3 regions of the Lelliottia sp. RD5 genome follow, and region 2 is predicted to be linked to each of the others. Evidence: predicted binding sites of a transcription regulator. Region 2 holds the regulator's gene; each other region holds the start of a gene.
The links. The regulator CRP, encoded in region 2, controls carbon source genes, mostly activating them, when cyclic AMP is high. The targets are predictions, from matches to a motif close to ATGTGANNNNNNTCACAT.
Positions count from the first base shown of each region.

Region 1: a site for CRP is predicted at 3,081-3,098, ahead of AC0LWE_RS02815 (PhzF family phenazine biosynthesis protein). Genes of this name have one in related genera too.
Region 3: a site for CRP is predicted at 2,445-2,462, ahead of AC0LWE_RS12530 (CidA/LrgA family protein). Genes of this name have one in related genera too.

Region 1 covers NZ_JBVYHQ010000001.1:550,113-555,930, forward strand. The annotation lists gene ptrR (putrescine utilization regulator PtrR) at 1-665, shown strand, start outside; gene AC0LWE_RS02805 (GNAT family N-acetyltransferase) at 619-1,101, opposite strand; gene AC0LWE_RS02810 (L-lactate dehydrogenase) at 1,253-2,197, shown strand; gene AC0LWE_RS02815 (PhzF family phenazine biosynthesis protein) at 2,189-2,998, opposite strand; gene AC0LWE_RS02820 (sugar transporter) at 3,174-4,370, shown strand; gene AC0LWE_RS02825 (MarC family NAAT transporter) at 4,400-5,065, opposite strand; gene marR (multiple antibiotic resistance transcriptional regulator MarR) at 5,322-5,756, shown strand; gene marA (MDR efflux pump AcrAB transcriptional activator MarA) at 5,775-5,818, shown strand, end outside.
Region 2 covers NZ_JBVYHQ010000012.1:20,103-25,920, reverse strand. The annotation lists gene AC0LWE_RS21630 (YccS/YhfK family putative transporter) at 1-1,962, opposite strand, end outside; gene crp (cAMP-activated global transcriptional regulator CRP) at 2,020-2,652, opposite strand; gene AC0LWE_RS21620 (OsmC family protein) at 2,962-3,366, shown strand; gene AC0LWE_RS21615 (phosphoribulokinase) at 3,413-4,282, opposite strand; gene AC0LWE_RS21610 (YheU family protein) at 4,313-4,531, opposite strand; gene AC0LWE_RS21605 (hydrolase) at 4,528-5,550, opposite strand.
Region 3 covers NZ_JBVYHQ010000003.1:333,185-339,002, reverse strand. The annotation lists gene bglG (transcriptional antiterminator BglG) at 1-828, opposite strand, end outside; gene dusC (tRNA dihydrouridine(16) synthase DusC) at 1,012-1,944, opposite strand; gene AC0LWE_RS12535 (hypothetical protein) at 2,032-2,295, opposite strand; gene AC0LWE_RS12530 (CidA/LrgA family protein) at 2,511-2,909, shown strand; gene AC0LWE_RS12525 (CidB/LrgB family autolysis modulator) at 2,906-3,601, shown strand; gene cdd (cytidine deaminase) at 3,730-4,614, shown strand; gene sanA (outer membrane permeability protein SanA) at 4,742-5,461, shown strand; gene mglC (galactose/methyl galactoside ABC transporter permease MglC) at 5,510-5,818, opposite strand, start outside.

The sequences.
Region 1 (5,818 bases), on a different contig from region 2:
TGGCGCAGGTGGATGAAGCACGGATGGTCGTTTCCGGTGATGAGCCGCAGGGTTTGTTTTCGCTGGGCTCGCTGGAGAGCACCGCAGCTGTGCGCATTCCTGAATCGCTGGCGCAGTTCAATCAGCGCTATCCGCGTATCCAGTTTGCCCTGTCAACCGGCCCGTCCGGCACGATGATCGATGGTGTGCTGGAAGGTACATTAAGCGCCGCGTTTGTCGATGGCCCGCTGTCCCACCCGGAACTTGACGGAATGCCGGTGTATCAGGAAGAGATGATGCTGGTGGCCGCTGCCGGACACGCAGAGGTATCATGCGCCACGCAGGTGAGCGGCTGTGACGTGTATGCCTTTCGCGCCAACTGCTCATATCGGCGTCATCTGGAAAGCTGGTTTCATGCCGACCGGTCAATGCCTGGCCGTATTCATGAGATGGAGTCTTATCACGGGATGCTCGCCTGCGTCATTGCCGGAGCGGGTATTGCGCTGATGCCCCGCTCGATGCTGGAAAGCATGCCGGGGCATCATCAGGTTGAAGCCTGGCCGCTGGCGGAAAACTGGCGCTGGCTGACGACCTGGCTGGTGTGGCGACGCGGGGCGATGACGCGCCCGCTTGAGGCGTTTATAGCACTGCTAAACGAACGTCAGCCACCAGCGCCTTCTCCATAAATAGGCTGAGCGGGTCAGCAACGTAAGGGGCAAACGCCTCGCGCAAACCGTACCCGTGGTTTTCATACAGTCGCACTGCGGCGTGCTGCTTGATGCCGGTTTCCAGGCGTAGCGTATGGCATCCGCGAGATAACGCTTCGTCTTCCAGCGCGGCCAGCAGTTTTTCACCTAACTGTTGTCCGCGATGGGTGGGATCGATATAGACGCGCTTCATCTCTCCGGTGCCGTCGCCGTTCAGGACGATAGCGCCGCATCCCACCGCCTTAAGCTGGCGATCGCGGATCACCATCATGATCAGGCTGTCCGTCGAGAGTTGAGTCAGATCGAGCAGATGGTTACTTTCAGCGGGATAGAGTTCGCTCTGATACGCATCAAGCGCGGCGATGAGCGAGACAATGTCCGGATGGGCGGCAGATTCAGAGGTAATGGAATACATGGCAGGCTCCTTTGTTGTTTTTATTCCAGGATAGCGCCCCGCCTTTGTAAGCGCTTCATAGTATTAACTTATGATGACGTTCATCAGTTGCACGAACGCGGGAGACAGCAGTAATTTTGTTATAGCCGCCGTGAAACTGAATGGACAACACATGAATACCAAAGCCCGTAAAGTGATGATCATTGGAGCAGGTAATGTGGGCGCGTCTGCCGCCTATGCCCTGCTCAATCAGAATATCTGTGAAGAACTCATTCTGGTGGACCTCAACCGGGATCGCGCCGAAGGGCACGCACAGGATCTGGCGGATGCCGCCGCGTATATGCCGGGCATGATGAGCATTTCGACGCGCGACGCGCGCGACTGCGCGGATGTGGATATCGCGGTAATCACCGTGTCGGGCGGCGCGCTCAAGCCCGGGCAAACCCGTCTTGATGAGCTGACTAACACTGCGCGGATTGTAAAAGGCCTGGTCCCGCAGATGATGGAAAACGGCTTTAACGGCATCTTTCTGATCGCCACCAATCCCTGCGATATCATCACCTGGCAGGTGTGGACACTGTCAGGTCTGCCGCGCAGCCAGGTGATCGGCACCGGCGTTTGGCTGGATACAACGCGATTACGTCGTACACTCGCGCAGGCGCTGGATATTGGTGCGCAAAGCATCGACGCTTTTATTCTCGGCGAGCACGGCGACACCCAGTTCCCGGTTTGGTCGCACTCCTCGGTTTACGGCTCGCCGATCGGCGAAGTCTATCAGCGCCACACCGGTGAAACGCTTGACCGTCAGCAGCTCGCAGAGAAGGTTCGCCGTCAGGGTTTCGATATCTATAACCGCAAAGGCTGCACCGAATACGGCATTGCCGGAACGATTGCTGAGATTTGCCGCAATATTTTCACCGGCAGTCACCGCGCGCTGGCGATTTCCTGCGTGCTGGAGGGGGAATATGGAATGGAGGGGCTAGCGATTGGGGTGCCCGCCGTGCTGGCGCAAAGCGGCGTTCAGCAAATTATTGAGCTGCAACTGGCGGAAGATGAACAGGTCAAATTCCGCCACTCTGCCGAGGTAATTAAGGCCAATATCGCCCGATTACCCTAGAACGGACGCCTGACGCAGGAAGATTTTGCCTTTCATATACAGCGTGGCCTGACCGGCAATCAGCACGCGGTCACCCTGTAATTCACAGCGCAGATCCCCGCCACGAGCAGAGACCTGGCGGGCGCGCATCTGCGTTTTGCCCAGTTTCGCGCTCCAGTAGGGGATCAGCATGCTGTGCGTTGACCCGGTGACGGGATCTTCCGGCACCCCTTCTCCCGGACAGAAAAAGCGGCTGACAAAATCATACTCATCGCCGGGTGCTGTCACGCAGACCATTTTCTCCAGCGGGAGCATCGCCGCGATATCGGGCGTTAAAGACTCTACCTGCTGTTGGTTCTCCAGCACCACCATGTAATCGCGACCCGCGCGGACCTCTTTTGCGCTGGAAATACCGAGCGCGCTGAAGAGCAGTGCGGGCGGATTCTCCACCGTCTCGCTTTCCCACGCCGGGAAATTCAGCGTCAGCCAGTCGCCGTTGCGCTTAACGGTGAGATTGCCAACAAAACGCGTTGAAAAGACGATTTCGGTCTGCGGATAATCGAGATACTCAAAAATCACATGCGCCGCCGCCAGCGTGGCATGTCCGCACAGGTTAATTTCATACTGCGTGGTGAACCAGCGCAGCGCAAAGCCCTCGTCGGTGCGAACAAAAAAGGCAGTTTCTGACTGGTTGTGCTGCTGCGCCATCTTCAGCAGCGTCTCGTCAGGCAGCCACTCTTCAAGCGGACAGACCGCTGCCGCATTGCCGCCAAAGGATTTATCGCTGAATGCATCAACCAGATAAAATTCAATTTCCTGCATTGTCTTACCGCCTGTTCTTGTTGTGTTGTCCTCATCTTCTGTGAAAACAACGATCTGCGCTACCTTTTCGATAAGGTAAATTTTGAGATCTGCGTCACATAATGGTTGTCTTTTAGCCAGTTTACGCTTTAAGATCGCCCTCTCTTCTTATCTGCAACGAATGCGTTTTATTCCTATGACAACAAACACGGTTTCCCGCAAGGTCGCGTGGCTACGTGTGGTCACGCTGGCCATTGCCGCCTTTATTTTTAATACCACTGAATTTGTCCCGGTTGGCCTGCTGTCTGACATTGCCCACAGTTTCCAGATGGAAACGGCGCAGGTTGGCATCATGCTGACGATTTACGCGTGGGTCGTGGCGCTGATGTCATTGCCCTTTATGCTGCTGACCAGCCAGATGGAACGCCGAAAACTGCTGATCGGGCTGTTTGTGTTGTTTATCGCCAGCCACGTGCTTTCCTTCCTGGCGTGGAACTTTACCGTGCTGGTGATAAGCCGCATTGGCATTGCCTTTGCGCACGCGATTTTCTGGTCGATTACCGCCTCGCTCGCCATACGTCTGGCACCTGCCGGTAAACGTGCACAGGCGCTCAGTCTGCTGGCGACCGGTACGGCGCTGGCGATGGTGTTGGGTCTGCCGTTGGGTCGAATCGTCGGGCAATATTTTGGCTGGCGCACCACTTTCTTCGCGATCGGCCTGGGCGCGCTGATTACCCTGCTGTGTTTGATCAAGCTGCTGCCAAAACTGCCGAGTGAACATTCTGGCTCGTTGAAAAGTCTGCCGCTGCTGTTCCGTCGCCCGGCGCTGATGAGCATTTATCTGCTGACGGTGGTAGTCGTGACCGCCCATTACACGGCCTACAGCTACATCGAACCCTTTGTGCAGGTGGTGGCAGGCTTTAGCGCTAACGTCGCCACGGTATTGCTGTTGATTCTGGGCGGCGCGGGGATTATCGGCAGCGTGCTGTTCGGGAAACTCGGGAATAAACACGCCTCTCTGCTGGTCAGCAGCGCCATTGGCCTGCTGCTGGCGTGCCTGTTGCTGTTGATGCCCGCCGCGCAAAGCGAAAGCCATCTGGCCATCCTGAGCATTTTCTGGGGCGTGGCGATCATGATTATCGGCCTGGGTATGCAGGTTAAAGTGCTGGCGCTGGCGCCTGATGCAACGGACGTGGCGATGTCACTCTTTTCGGGGATATTCAATATTGGTATCGGCGCAGGCGCGCTCGTCGGAAATCAAATCAGCCTTCACCTGTCGATGTCGTCGATTGGATATCTGGGTGCCATTCCCGCCCTGGCGGCGTTTATCTGGTCGATTCTGATATTCCGCAAATGGCCAGTGGCGCTCGAAGAGCAGCCGCATCACGGATAAAAAAGAGGTGGCTGAGGCCACCTTTTTTATTAATGGTAGTTTTTAATAATTTCCAGCACGCCGTTAATAATAAACTGCACACCCATGCAGACCAGCAGGAAGCCCATCAAACGCGAAATCGCTTCGATGCCCCCTTTGCCAACCCAGCGCATGATCGCCCCGGAACTGCGTAAACTGCCCCACAGAATGACGCCAATCAGCGCAAAAATCAGCGGCGGTGCAACCATCACTACCCACTCGGAGAACGTCGAGCCATCACGCACCGTTGAGGCGGAGCTGATGATCATCGCTATCGTTCCCGGCCCTGCCGTGCTGGGCATCGCTAAAGGCACAAACGCGATATTGGCCGAAGGCTCATCTTCCAACTGTTCCGACTTGCTTTTGGCTTCAGGTGATTCATGCGGTTTATGAGGCGGGAAAAGCATCCGGAAACCGATAAACGCAACGATAAGCCCCCCCGCAATTCGCAGCCCAGGAATCGAAATGCCAAACGTATTCATCACCAGCTGTCCGGCGTAATAAGCCACCATCATGATGATAAAAACGTACACCGAGGCCATCAGCGCCTGATGATTACGTTCGGCACTGTTCATGTTACCCGCAAGACCTAAAAACAGCGCGACGGTCGTTAACGGGTTCGCCAGCGGCAACAACACCACCAGCCCAAGACCTATTGCCTGAATTAATTCCACCATTTCGCGTCGTTATCCTTATCCATAATTAACATCCCATTATACGGTGAAAATTCCCCGTTGAGCCACGAGCACAACGTAAGCAGTGTTTTCCACTGCGCAATGACAGCCGGTCGGTATGTTTATGATTTAAAACGCCCCGAAAAAAGTTCATGAAACGTTTTAGCAAAACGTGGCATCGGCGGATACATTCGGTTGACTTATACTTGCCTGAGCAATAATATCTGCCGTGATTAAACTACTTGCCAGGGCAACCATTGTGAAAAGCACCAGTGATCTCTTCAACGAAATTATTCCACTGGGCCGTCTTATTCATATGGTTAACCAGAAAAAAGATCGCCTGCTCAACGATTATCTGTCTCCGATGGATATCACCGCGACACAATTCAAAGTGTTGTGCTCCATTCGCTGCGAGGTGTGTATCACGCCTGTTGAGCTGAAAAAAGTGCTCTCGGTCGATCTGGGTGCGCTGACGCGCATGCTCGATCGTCTCGTCTGCAAAGGATGGATTGAAAGGCGACCGAACCCGAATGACAAGCGCGGCGTGCTGGTGCAACTCACCTGCGAAGGCGCGGCCGTGTGCGAAAAATGTCATGAGCTAGTAGGACAAACACTGCATCAGGAACTAACAAAAAACTTAACGGCGGATGAAGTGCTGACGCTTGAACATTTGCTCAAGAAAATCCTGCCGTAAACAGAAAGAGGTATGACGATGTCCAGACGCAATAATGACGCCATCACTATTCATAGCATTTT
Region 2 (5,818 bases):
CAGCGTGCTCATCGGACCGTAGGTGAGCGTTTCTGGTCCTTCAAGAATATTCATATCCCCTGATTCACCCGGCGCGTCATATTCCAGGCGCTGCTGACACCGCTGCAACGCAATTTCACACGACTGCAAATAACGCTGCGCCAAATCCGGCGTCAGCATCGTATGCTCGCGCGCCAGCGTAGTCATCGCGTTGATATGCTCGACAATGAATTGGCTGTGGGTGACCCACAGTTTCATATCGGCCAGATAGTGCGAATTAAAGCCCGGCTCTTGCATGGCCTGATTCAGCGAGTTAAACAGCGCGTTATGAGCCTGATTGACCTTCATACGTTGGTACGCCAGCGGCGACGGCTGCGGATCGGCACTGAGAATCAGGCGAATAGCCTGCTGGTCGGCCTCGAGCGCATCATGCGCATTCTGGCGCAACAGGCCGCTTTGCCACTGTGGCCACAGCCAGACCATACCGCCAAACGCAATCAGACAGCCAATCAGCGTATCCACCAGTCGGGCGACAATAAACTGTTCGCCATTCAGGGTAAGCAGTTGCAGGGTATACACCGCGGTGACCGTAAAGCCGACCATCGCCCAGCCGTAGTTTTTACGGATAAACAGATAGCTGACCAGCGTGATAAGCAGCATGCCCGCCAGGGTGTAACCGTCCGGGACGTGGAAGTGCAGCGTGACGCCCGCAATCACCAGACCGGCAAGGGTTCCGCCCGCCCGGTGCAGGATCCGCACCCGCGTCGCGCCATAGCCGTTCTGCGTCACGAACAGCACGGTCATTAAAATCCAGTAGGGCTTGGGTAAATGCAGCGCCACGCCCATCAGGCTGGCGATACTGAGCATCACGCTAATGCGCGCCGCATTACGCAAAGCAGGGGATTTAAATGACAGATAGCTTTTGAGCGCCGGCAGCAGCGGCAAACGTTTCTGCTTATCCGCCATCAGATCACGGGAATAGAGCGGACGCTGGGTGCGCAGCACGCGTGCGATACGGCTGAAGTGCCAGGCGCAGAACTGTCCGACCGGATTATCGGGATGCTGACGGGCAATTTTCTCCAGCGCGCCCAACTGTTTATCCATGGTAAAGCGCGTGGGGTAGCGGTGATAGAGAATATCGTCAGCCAGCACGCGCAGTCGCGCCGCGACCGTCTGGGCATTCCAGCGGATCACCGCTTCGGCGTGACTGCGCTCCACCAGCTTTTGCACTTCCTGTGGATGATGCAGGCTGACGGAAATATGTTCCTGTAAATCCAGCCCTACCTGAAACGTGCGCAGCAGCCGTTTGTATTCATGGTTTTTATTGGCCGCCAGCATGTGTAGCTGCTGATAACACTGGCTGATTAAATCGACCACTTTTTGCTGACGCGTCAGTAACGGCGGCAGCGCCTTTTCCGGATCGGTATGCTGCGTCAGCAGGGTGTATTTTGCTTCGCAGTAATCAGCGAGCTGAACGTAGAGCAGGCTTAAGGATTCGCGCAACGGCTGCTCGCGCCACATCCAGAACCAGAACCAGTTGAATAATCCGTACCACAGCGTGCCAAACGCGTAGATCAGCAGCGGTTCCCAGACGGGCATATTCCCGGCGAGGCTGAGCGTAAAGATCGATGCAATCAGTGAGGCGGGAAGCAAGCGGGCATGCAGAGAACTGATTTCCGCCGTCACGCCGAGCGTGAGTGCCAGTACGGTCAAAATCAACGGCAGGGGGATATCGCGCGCCAGTAATAGCTGTACCGCGAGACTGCATCCGGCAAACAGCGAGCCGCCAATAATCAGGCGCTTGAAAAAGCGTTTATGCGGGGTATCGAGACCGGCAATATTACAGCAGGCAGGAACGAGGGAAAAAAGCAGACCGTGTTGCAGATGACCCAGAATCAAACCGACGGCCACGGGGAGACATAACACCAGCGTTTGCCGAAGTGCGTAGTTAACTTCCGGGTGATAGATCAGCCTGCGCCACATAGATGCCAGAGACAAAAACGGCGTGACACCTTGCGATGGCACGCCGTTCGACCGGAATTAACGCGTTCCGTAAACCACGATGGTTTTACCGTGGGCGGAGATCAGGTTCTGATCTTCCAGCATTTTCAGGATACGGCCAACGGTTTCACGGGAGCAACCCACGATCTGACCAATTTCCTGACGGGTAATTTTAATTTGCATGCCGTCAGGGTGGGTCATAGCGTCAGGCTGTTTCGCCAGGTTCAACAGCGTTTGCGCGATGCGACCCGTTACATCCAGGAAGGCGAGGTTACCCACTTTCTCGGAGGTGATTTGCAGACGGCGAGCCATCTGCGAAGACAGGCGCAACAGAATATCCGGGTTAACCTGAATCAACTGACGGAATTTTTTGTAGGAGATTTCAGCCACTTCACAGGCTGATTTTGCACGTACCCAGGCGCTACGTTCCTGGCCTTCTTCAAACAGGCCCAGTTCGCCGATGAAATCGCCCTGGTTCAGATAAGAAAGGATCATCTCTTTTCCTTCTTCATCTTTAATAAGCACTGCCACCGAGCCTTTGACGATGTAATACAACGTTTCCGCTTTTTCACCCTGGTGAATCAGCGTGCTCTTCGATGGGTACTTATGAATATGGCAATGAGACAAGAACCATTCGAGAGTCGGGTCTGTTTGCGGTTTGCCAAGCACCATGCGCTGTTATCCTCTGTTATAAGCTGTCACCAGAGTCATAAATCGCATCCTGACTCTGGGGTTGCAATCGAATTCTTCCCCGTACCTGGGAACTAGGCTGTCATAAGTGTTTGCAGCCTGTAATGTTTGATGTCCTCTGCATACATGTGTAACGTCAATGTATTACTGTAGCATCCAGAGTGTTTTAGCATAGCTTTTGCCGCGTGTCTCCTGGTGTCTCGCTTCAGCATGACGCAGGTCGTCTTCCGTTGCGAGAATTGTAACGCGCGGGTAATCTGTCCGGAAAAATGCAACGTCGGAGTGAATAAAATGCAAGCGCGTGTGAAATGGGTTGAAGGTTTAACGTTCCTCGGCGAATCCGCTTCAGGACACCAGATTTTGATGGATGGTAACTCCGGCGATAAAGCGCCAAGCCCGATGGAAGTGGTGCTGATGGCGGCGGGCGGATGCAGCGCCATTGACGTCGTCTCGATTCTGCAAAAAGGGCGTCATGACGTCACCGATTGTGAAGTGAAGCTGACATCTGAGCGTCGCGAAGAAGCACCGCGTCTGTTTACGCATATCAATCTGCACTTCATTGTGACTGGCAAAGCGTTGAAAGATGCCGCGGTTTCCCGTGCGGTGGATCTTTCTGCGGAGAAGTACTGCTCGGTGGCGTTGATGCTGGAGAAAGCGGTGAAAATCACTCACTCCTACGAGGTGATCGACGCGTAAGCGTTGACGAGATTCAGACCCTCTCCCACAAGGAGAGGGAAAAGGATCATTCGATCTTTTTGCCTTCCATCAGCCGTTGTACCAGCGGCATCATGATCAGCTCCATCGCCAGTCCCATCTTCCCGCCCGGCACCACCAGCGTATTAATGTGCGAAATAAACGAGCCCTGCAGCATCGCCAGCAGCCACGGATAATCAATATCGTCCAGATTACGGAAGTGGATCACCACAAAGCTTTCGTCCAGCGACGGAATCGTTTTTGCCGCGAAGGGATTCGACGTATCCACCGTCGGGACGCGCTGGAAGTTAATGTGCGTGCGGGAAAACTGCGGCGTCAGGAAGTTAATGTAATCTTCCATTGAGCGCACCACCGAGTCCATGACCGCTTCACGCGAATGGCCGCGCTCGCTGGTGTCGCGAGTGAGTTTCTGGATCCACTCCAGGTTGACGATAGGCACCACGCCGACCAGCAAATCGACGTGCTGCGCTACGTCATGCTGTGGCGTTACCACACCGCCGTGCAATCCTTCATAAAACAGCACATCGGTCGGTTCCGGGAGCGGCTGCCACGGCGTAAACGTGCCGGGCACCTGGTTCCACGGCACCGCTTCGTCATAGGTATGCAGATATTTACGCGATTGCCCTGTGCCGGTATGGCCGTACTCGGCAAAGGTTTGCTCCAGCAAACTGAAGTCGTTGGCGTCTGGCCCGAAGTAGCTGATGTGTTTGCCGAGATCGCGCGCCTTGCGGATCGCCATGTCCATTTCGGGGCGGGTATAGCGATGAAAACTGTCGCCTTCTACCTCGGCGGCGCGCAAGTTGAGTTGCGCGAAAATCTTACGAAACGCGAGGCTGGTGGTCGTGGTTCCCGCACCACTTGACCCCGTAACGGCAATAACCGGATGTCTGGCGGACATAGCAACTCCCTGACTGGAATGATGAAGCGATCAGCCGCGAAACTGATTGCGCGGCATGATGTTGACGGTTTCGTGCAGTTCAGACCACACCAGCAACACCTCGCCATTTTGTAGCTGCCGTTTCACATCGGCGACCTTTTGTTCAAGCGAGCGTTCATGTTCACCATAATCGGTGCCTTCGCGTAATACAAAGCTTTCAATCAGACTGTCCAGCGTTTCGGGAGCCAGATCTTGCCAGGGAATCATCATCGTGTTTTTTCCAGCCAGGGGGTTAACCAGTCGGGGATACGCGTTTCCAGCCACATTTTCGGACGCCGTAACGTGCCGCCGATAAAGCCAACGTGGCCGCCATGTTCGGTCAGCTGATACTGCACGTTAGCCGGCAAATAGCCCGGTGCCGGAATCGAATGGTGATCCATAAAGGGATCGTCTTTCGCGTGGATAATCAGCGTCGGTTTGGTTATCTGATTCAGCAACGGCATGGCGCTGCACTGACGATAATAGTCTAGCGCGTCGGCAAAACCGTGGATCTTCGAGGTGATCAGATCGTCAAACTCCCGCAGACGGCGCATGCGCTTGAGCTGTTGCAGGTTGATCGGCAGCGTATCGGGATAGGCTTTCAATTTGCGTGCCGCGTTGGCTTTCAGCAAATTCAGCAGATAGCGCTGATAAACGCGCGAAAAGCCCTTTTCCATATGATAGCTGCACTGCTCAAGCATAAACGGCGCAGAGACGATCACCGCCGCGTCCAGCGGCACGGCGTCGCTCTCTTTCGCCAGCAGGCAGGCCAGCATATTGCCACCCAGTGAATAGCCAACCGCCGCGGTAGGTGCCGCGCCGTAGGTCTTCGCCAGCCAGTGTAAAAACCAGGTGCCGTCTTCGGTTTCGCCGGAATGATAAATCCGCTCGCGACGGTTTGGCTCGCCGCTGCATCCGCGAAAATGCATCACCACACCGAGCCAGCCGCGCGCTTTTGCCGCGTGGATCAAGCCGTGCGCATACGGGCTGTGCAGGCTGCCTTCCAGCCCGTGGAACACCACCAGCCGAGGTTTATGCCTGGCCTGGTCGGGATCTTCGCTCCACGCTAAATCGACGAAATCACCGTCCGGCAGGTCGAGGCGTTGCCAGTGCGGATCAAACTGCAGTTTACGGCGCAGGAGCCTTGGCAGCATGGTTTGCAGATGCGGGTTAGCGACGCCACGCATTGGCACAAATGCGGCGCTCTCTTCACACGTGATATCAAAGTCAGATGGAATAATTTGGGTCATAACGATGCGATGTTCACTCTTGTCAGCCTTTACTATACCTGTCGAAGCGGATCCTGTTTACGAAAATGAGGCGGTGTTGACCTCCGATTCAGCTATTTCCTGTCTGAGCTAGCGTTTTTTTCCGAAACGTTATCTGATCTTGATCATAAATATTCATTCTGATTATTACTCTCAGGCTAATGATTCACCTCTACGCTTAATTGATGCCTTTCTCACCAGAGCGCACACTTTACTCAGCGTTAAGCAAATCAAAATGATGTGCTGAATC
Region 3 (5,818 bases), on a different contig from region 2:
CCCTTCTTTTCTCACCCGTTCAATATGAATGGCGAGGAACATAATTTCTTCGGTCGTCAGCTCTCGCTGATAGCTATTCTGCAAATGCTGCCCAATCTTTTCCGCACACTTCCACGCTTTAGCGTAGTTATCCTTCACCGCTGTATGCAGCGACACATCGTCGTCCTGCACCACGGTACGGGTCAGCATTCGTTGGGCAAAGAACTTCAAATGCGTCACAAAACGTTGATAGCTTAGTGACTCTTCGTCGTACTCCAGCTGCAGCTGATATTTCACCAGCTGTAAGATTTCCTGCATCACGCGGGTCACGTGCATCACTTCTGGCATTTCGCTGTTGAGTTGTGCAGTCACCAGATGCAGGGCGATAAAACCGGCTTCATCTTCGGCAAGCTCAACCCCCAACCGTTTGGCAATAATTGCGCGAGCCTCCTGGCCCAGAGCGAATTCCTTCGGATACAGACGTCGAATTTCCCATAACAATACGTTCTTGATAGCGACCCCTTTCTTTTGCCGCTCGATGGCAAAGTTACAGTGGTCCGTTAACGTGATGTAGACGCTGTCCTGCAATTTTCCGAGTCTCTGCGCCGCCAGCCCAATAATGCGATCGCAGGTGGTCATCACTTCAAGGGGAATTTGACTGAGTAATTCCCCAAGCCGTCCGACCAGTTCATCGCTTTGCAGCGCGAACACTTTCTCTATTTTATCTGTGTCCAGATCTTCACCGATGCGTTTCTGAAAGGCCAGCCCACGGCCCATCACGACCTGCTCACGCCCGTGCTCATCCAGAACAACCACCACATTATTATTAAGAATTTTGGCGATTTTCATTGGAACCCCAGAAACAAAAAAACCTGACCTCCGACAAATGCCAGAAAATCAGGTTTTGCCTGCCGTAGCAGTAACAATCCAGTTTTGTCACTCTATCACTTTCATTCATGGCCTCAATGCGTCACGAGTAAAAATGTGATTTAGATCGTGATTAGTATCGCCGGAAAGACGGGGTTATCCGTTTTATTTGGACTGGATGACGCGAGCAATATCCGCTGACGTTTGCAGCGTGCGGATTTCGTGAAATAACCCCAGCGCCTCATCGTATTCTTTGCGTAAATAACTCAACCACTGTTTGATACGAGCAACGTGATATAACCCGGTGTCGCCCTGCTTTTCGAGTCGAGTATATTTTTGCAACAGCGTCACCACATCAGGCCAGGCCATGCGCGGTTCGTTATATTTAATCACCCGGCTCAGATTTGGAATATTGAGGGCACCGCGACCGATCATCACCGAGTCACAGCCCGTTTCCTGTAGACAGGCTTGCGCACTTGCGTAATCCCATATTTCACCATTGGCGATAACAGGAATATTCAGCCGTTGGCGAATGTCGCGAATCGCCTGCCAGTTAATGCGCTCCGCTTTGTAACCGTCTTCTTTGGTACGCCCGTGAACGACCAGTTCGCTCGCGCCCGCCTGCTGAACAGCATCCGCAATCTCAAACTGGCGATCGCCACTGTCCCAGCCCAAACGCACTTTTACCGTGACGGGCAGATGAGAAGGCACGGCTTCACGCATCGCTTTCGCGCCGCGATAAATCAGCTCAGGATCTTTGAGCAGCGTTGCGCCGCCCCCGCTCCCGTTAACCATTTTCGACGGGCAGCCGCAGTTGAGATCAACGCCATAAGAGCCCAGTTCCACGGCCCGCGCAGCGTTTTCCGCCAGCCACTCGGGGTATTGGCCCAGAAGCTGAATGCGAACCAGCGTGCCTGACGTCGTCCGACTCTGACGATGCAATTCCGGGCAGAGGCGATAAAACGACTTTGCAGGCAACAGCATATCCACCACACGCAAAAACTCGGTGACGCAGAGATCGTAATCATTAACCTCGGTCAGCAGCTCGCGCACCAGTGAGTCGAGCACACCTTCCATCGGCGCCAGTAATACACGCATTCTCAATACCTGTGAAAAAAGACGCGCTATGGTAGCCGCTCTCCTGGCGCGTGGAAAGGGCTGTTTAACGCGCGTCCCGAGGCGATATCACGTCAACACAAAACCGATGACCACCATGATGACAAGCGCCAGCGAAATGATCGCCGGTCCCGTCATAAACGCGTGCACGGTCAGTTGTTCTTCTTTCTTAATGGAAGCAAATCGCGCAAGGGCGCTTTTCTCATCTGAAGCAATGATTTCTTCGAACTGCTTTTCGTAGCCCTGCTCTTTGAGCGCAGACGCGGCGTCAATATCTGCAGCTGGCCGTGCGTGAACCGCACTGCCCTTTTTGAAAATGAAATATTCTGGCATGAGGATCTCCTGCCTGTGCGAGAGATTTATCATATCATTACCGCCGAAAAACTGCCCGGTACTACACTGTTTTATATCACCTTTACCCTTAATCCTGGGGAAATGCCCGACGTTCCAAAAAGGAATGTCTGGTATGCTCAAATTTCATGATGTGATCCGTAGCACGTTTCCAGGTTTAATTGTATGATGAATGCGTTTCATCAAGGACTTTCACCATGATCAAATTTCTCAATGCTGTCTGGCAATATCTGCGCGCGTTTATCCTTATTTACGCTTGCCTCTATGCAGGCATTTTCGTCGCGTCTCTACTGCCTATCACCATTCCGGGCAGCATAATCGGCATGCTGATTATGTTTTTGCTACTGGCGCTACAAATTTTGCCGCCAAAGTGGGTCAACCCTGGATGCTTCGTGCTGATTCGTTATATGGCGCTGCTGTTCGTGCCGATCGGCGTGGGGGTGATGCAATATTACGATGTGCTGAAAGCCCAGTTTGGTCCGATTGTTGTCTCATGCGCCATCAGCACGCTGGTGGTGTTCCTTGTGGTGAGCTGGAGTTCGCATCTGGTGCATGGCGAACGTAAAGTGGTAGGGCAAAAAGGAAACCAAAAATGATGGCCAATATCTGGTGGTCACTGCCGTTAACGCTGGTGGTTTTCTTCGCTGCACGGAAACTGGCTGCCCGTTTTAAAATGCCGCTGCTCAATCCGCTGCTGGTAGCCATGGTGGTGATTATTCCCTTCCTGCTGATCGCCCACATTCCTTACGAGCGCTACTTTGCGGGCAGCAAAATTTTGAACGATCTGTTGCAGCCTGCGGTCGTTGCCCTGGCGTTTCCACTCTACGAGCAGCTTCACCAGATCCGGGCTCGCTGGAAATCCATCATCACGATCTGCCTGATTGGCAGCGTCGTCGCGATGGTGACAGGGACATCTGTTGCCCTGCTGATGGGCGCTTCGCCGCAAATCGCCGCCTCAATATTACCGAAATCCGTGACCACACCGATTGCGATGGCCGTGGGTGGCAGCATTGGTGGCATTCCCGCGATTAGCGCGATGTGTGTGATTTTTGTCGGTATTTTGGGTGCCGTATTCGGTCACTCGCTGCTGAATGTGATGCGCATTCGAACCAAAGCGGCACGTGGGCTGGCAATGGGAACCGCATCGCATGCGCTCGGCACTGCGCGTTGCGCGGAACTGGATTATCAGGAAGGCGCGTTTAGCTCGTTGGCCCTGGTGATCTGTGGGATCATGACGTCGCTCATTGCGCCGTTCTTATTCCCGATCATTCTGGCTGTGGTGGGCTAAAATTTGCGATGCGTCGCGCAATTTTCATTTTGATTTCATAAGTTGCATACATAATGAGAACTGGATCACATATAAAGCGGTAGTGGCTCCGTAAACTACCGATCCATTAACCTTTATGAGGCATTGCCATGCACCCACGTTTTCAATCTGCTTTCGCCCAGCTCGCCGAGAATTTGCAATCAGCCCTGGCTCCGGTTCTGGCGGATGAGCACTTCCCCGCCTTGCTGACGGCTGAGCAGGTCACGATGCTTAAACAGGCTACGGGACTCGACGAAGACGCGCTGGCTTTCGCACTGCTCCCGCTGGCCGCTGCCTGCGCAAGAGCCGACCTTTCCCACTTCAACGTTGGTGCCATCGCGCGCGGCGTGAGTGGCACATGGTATTTCGGCGGGAACATGGAGTTCCTGGGTGCGACGATGCAACAAACTGTCCACGCAGAGCAGAGCGCGATCAGTCACGCCTGGCTGCGCGGGGAACATGCCCTGAAAGCCATCACCGTTAACTACACCCCTTGCGGTCACTGTCGCCAGTTTATGAATGAGCTGAACAGCGGTCTGGAACTGCGCATCAACCTGCCGGGTCGTGAGCCACATACGCTCGGAGATTACCTGCCGGATGCTTTTGGTCCGAAAGACCTCGACATCAAAACGCTGCTGATGGATGAACAGAACCACGGCTATGCGTTAACGGGCGATGACCTGGCGCAGTCTGCCATTGCCGCCGCCAACAAAAGTCACGCGCCGTACAGCCAGTCACCGAGTGGTGTTGCGCTGGAGTGCCGTGATGGTCGTATTTTCTCTGGCAGTTATGCCGAGAACGCCGCATTCAACCCAACCCTGCCACCACTGCAAGGTGCCCTGAATTTGCTGAGCCTGAACGGCTATGATTACCCGGAAATTCAGCGCGCGATCCTCGCCGAAAAAGCCGACGCGCCGCTGATTCAGTGGGATGCCACCGCGGCCACCCTGAAAGCACTGGGCTGTTCTCATATCGACCGCACGCTCTTGGCGTAATCTTTCTTTGCGGGCAGAAATGCCCGCAAAACTGATGAAATTCCCCTCAATCAAATCGCAGTTTCTTGCGCTTCCCAGGCGGGTAAAGTAGCCTGAGTGAAATTTCACCCACGGACGAGTCATCTTCATGTTAAAGCGTGTGTTTTACAGCCTGTCTGTCCTGGTCGGCATACTGCTGTTGGCTGCGCTCGGCCTCGACCGCTGGATGAGCTGGAAAACCGCCCCCTATATTTTTGACGATTTACAGGATCTGCCTTATCGACAGGTTGGCGTGGTGCTGGGGACGGCAAAATATTATCGTACGGGCGTTATCAATCAATATTACCGCTACCGCATTCAGGGCGCGTTAAATGCCTACAACAGCGGCAAAGTGAATTACCTGCTGTTAAGCGGCGATAATGCGCAGCAAAGCTATAACGAGCCGATGACCATGCGCAAAGATTTGATTGCCGCAGGTGTCGATCCCGCGGATATCGTTCTGGATTACGCCGGTTTCCGTACGCTGGATTCTATTGTGCGTACCCGCAAAGTATTTGATACCAACGATTTCATTATCATCACGCAGCGTTTCCACTGCGAGCGCGCGCTCTTTATTGCGCTCCATATGGGCATTCAGGCCCAGTGCTACGCCGTACCGTCGCCAAAAGATATGCTCAGCGTCCGCGTTCGTGAGTTTGGCGCTCGCTTTGGCGCGCTCGCCGACCTGTATCTCTTCAAACGTGAACCACGCTTTTTAGGTCCGCTGGTTCCTATTCCGGAGCTGCACGAAGTGCCCGAAGGTGCGCAGGATTATCCGGCAGTCACACCCGAGCAACTTCTGGATCTACAGATAAAAGACAAAAAATAAGAAAACAAAAAAGCCCGCATCTCAGCGGGCTTTTTTTGGCTACGACTATTACTTTTTACGTGCGTATTTCAGTGAATCCAGGGCGACGGCGAAGATGATGATCGCGCCCTTGATGATGTACTGCCAGTAAGGGTTCACGCCGATATACGTCAGGCCGTAGTTGATTACGGTGAAGATGATAACACCGGTGACCACGCCCACTACCGTACCCACACCGCCGCTGAACGATACGCCACCTACGACGCAGGCTGCGATGGCATCCAGCTCGTACATGAAGCCGAGGTTGTTCGTTGCAGAGCCGATACGGCCCGCTTCAAGCAAACCACCGAATGCGTAGAACACACCGGACAATGCGTA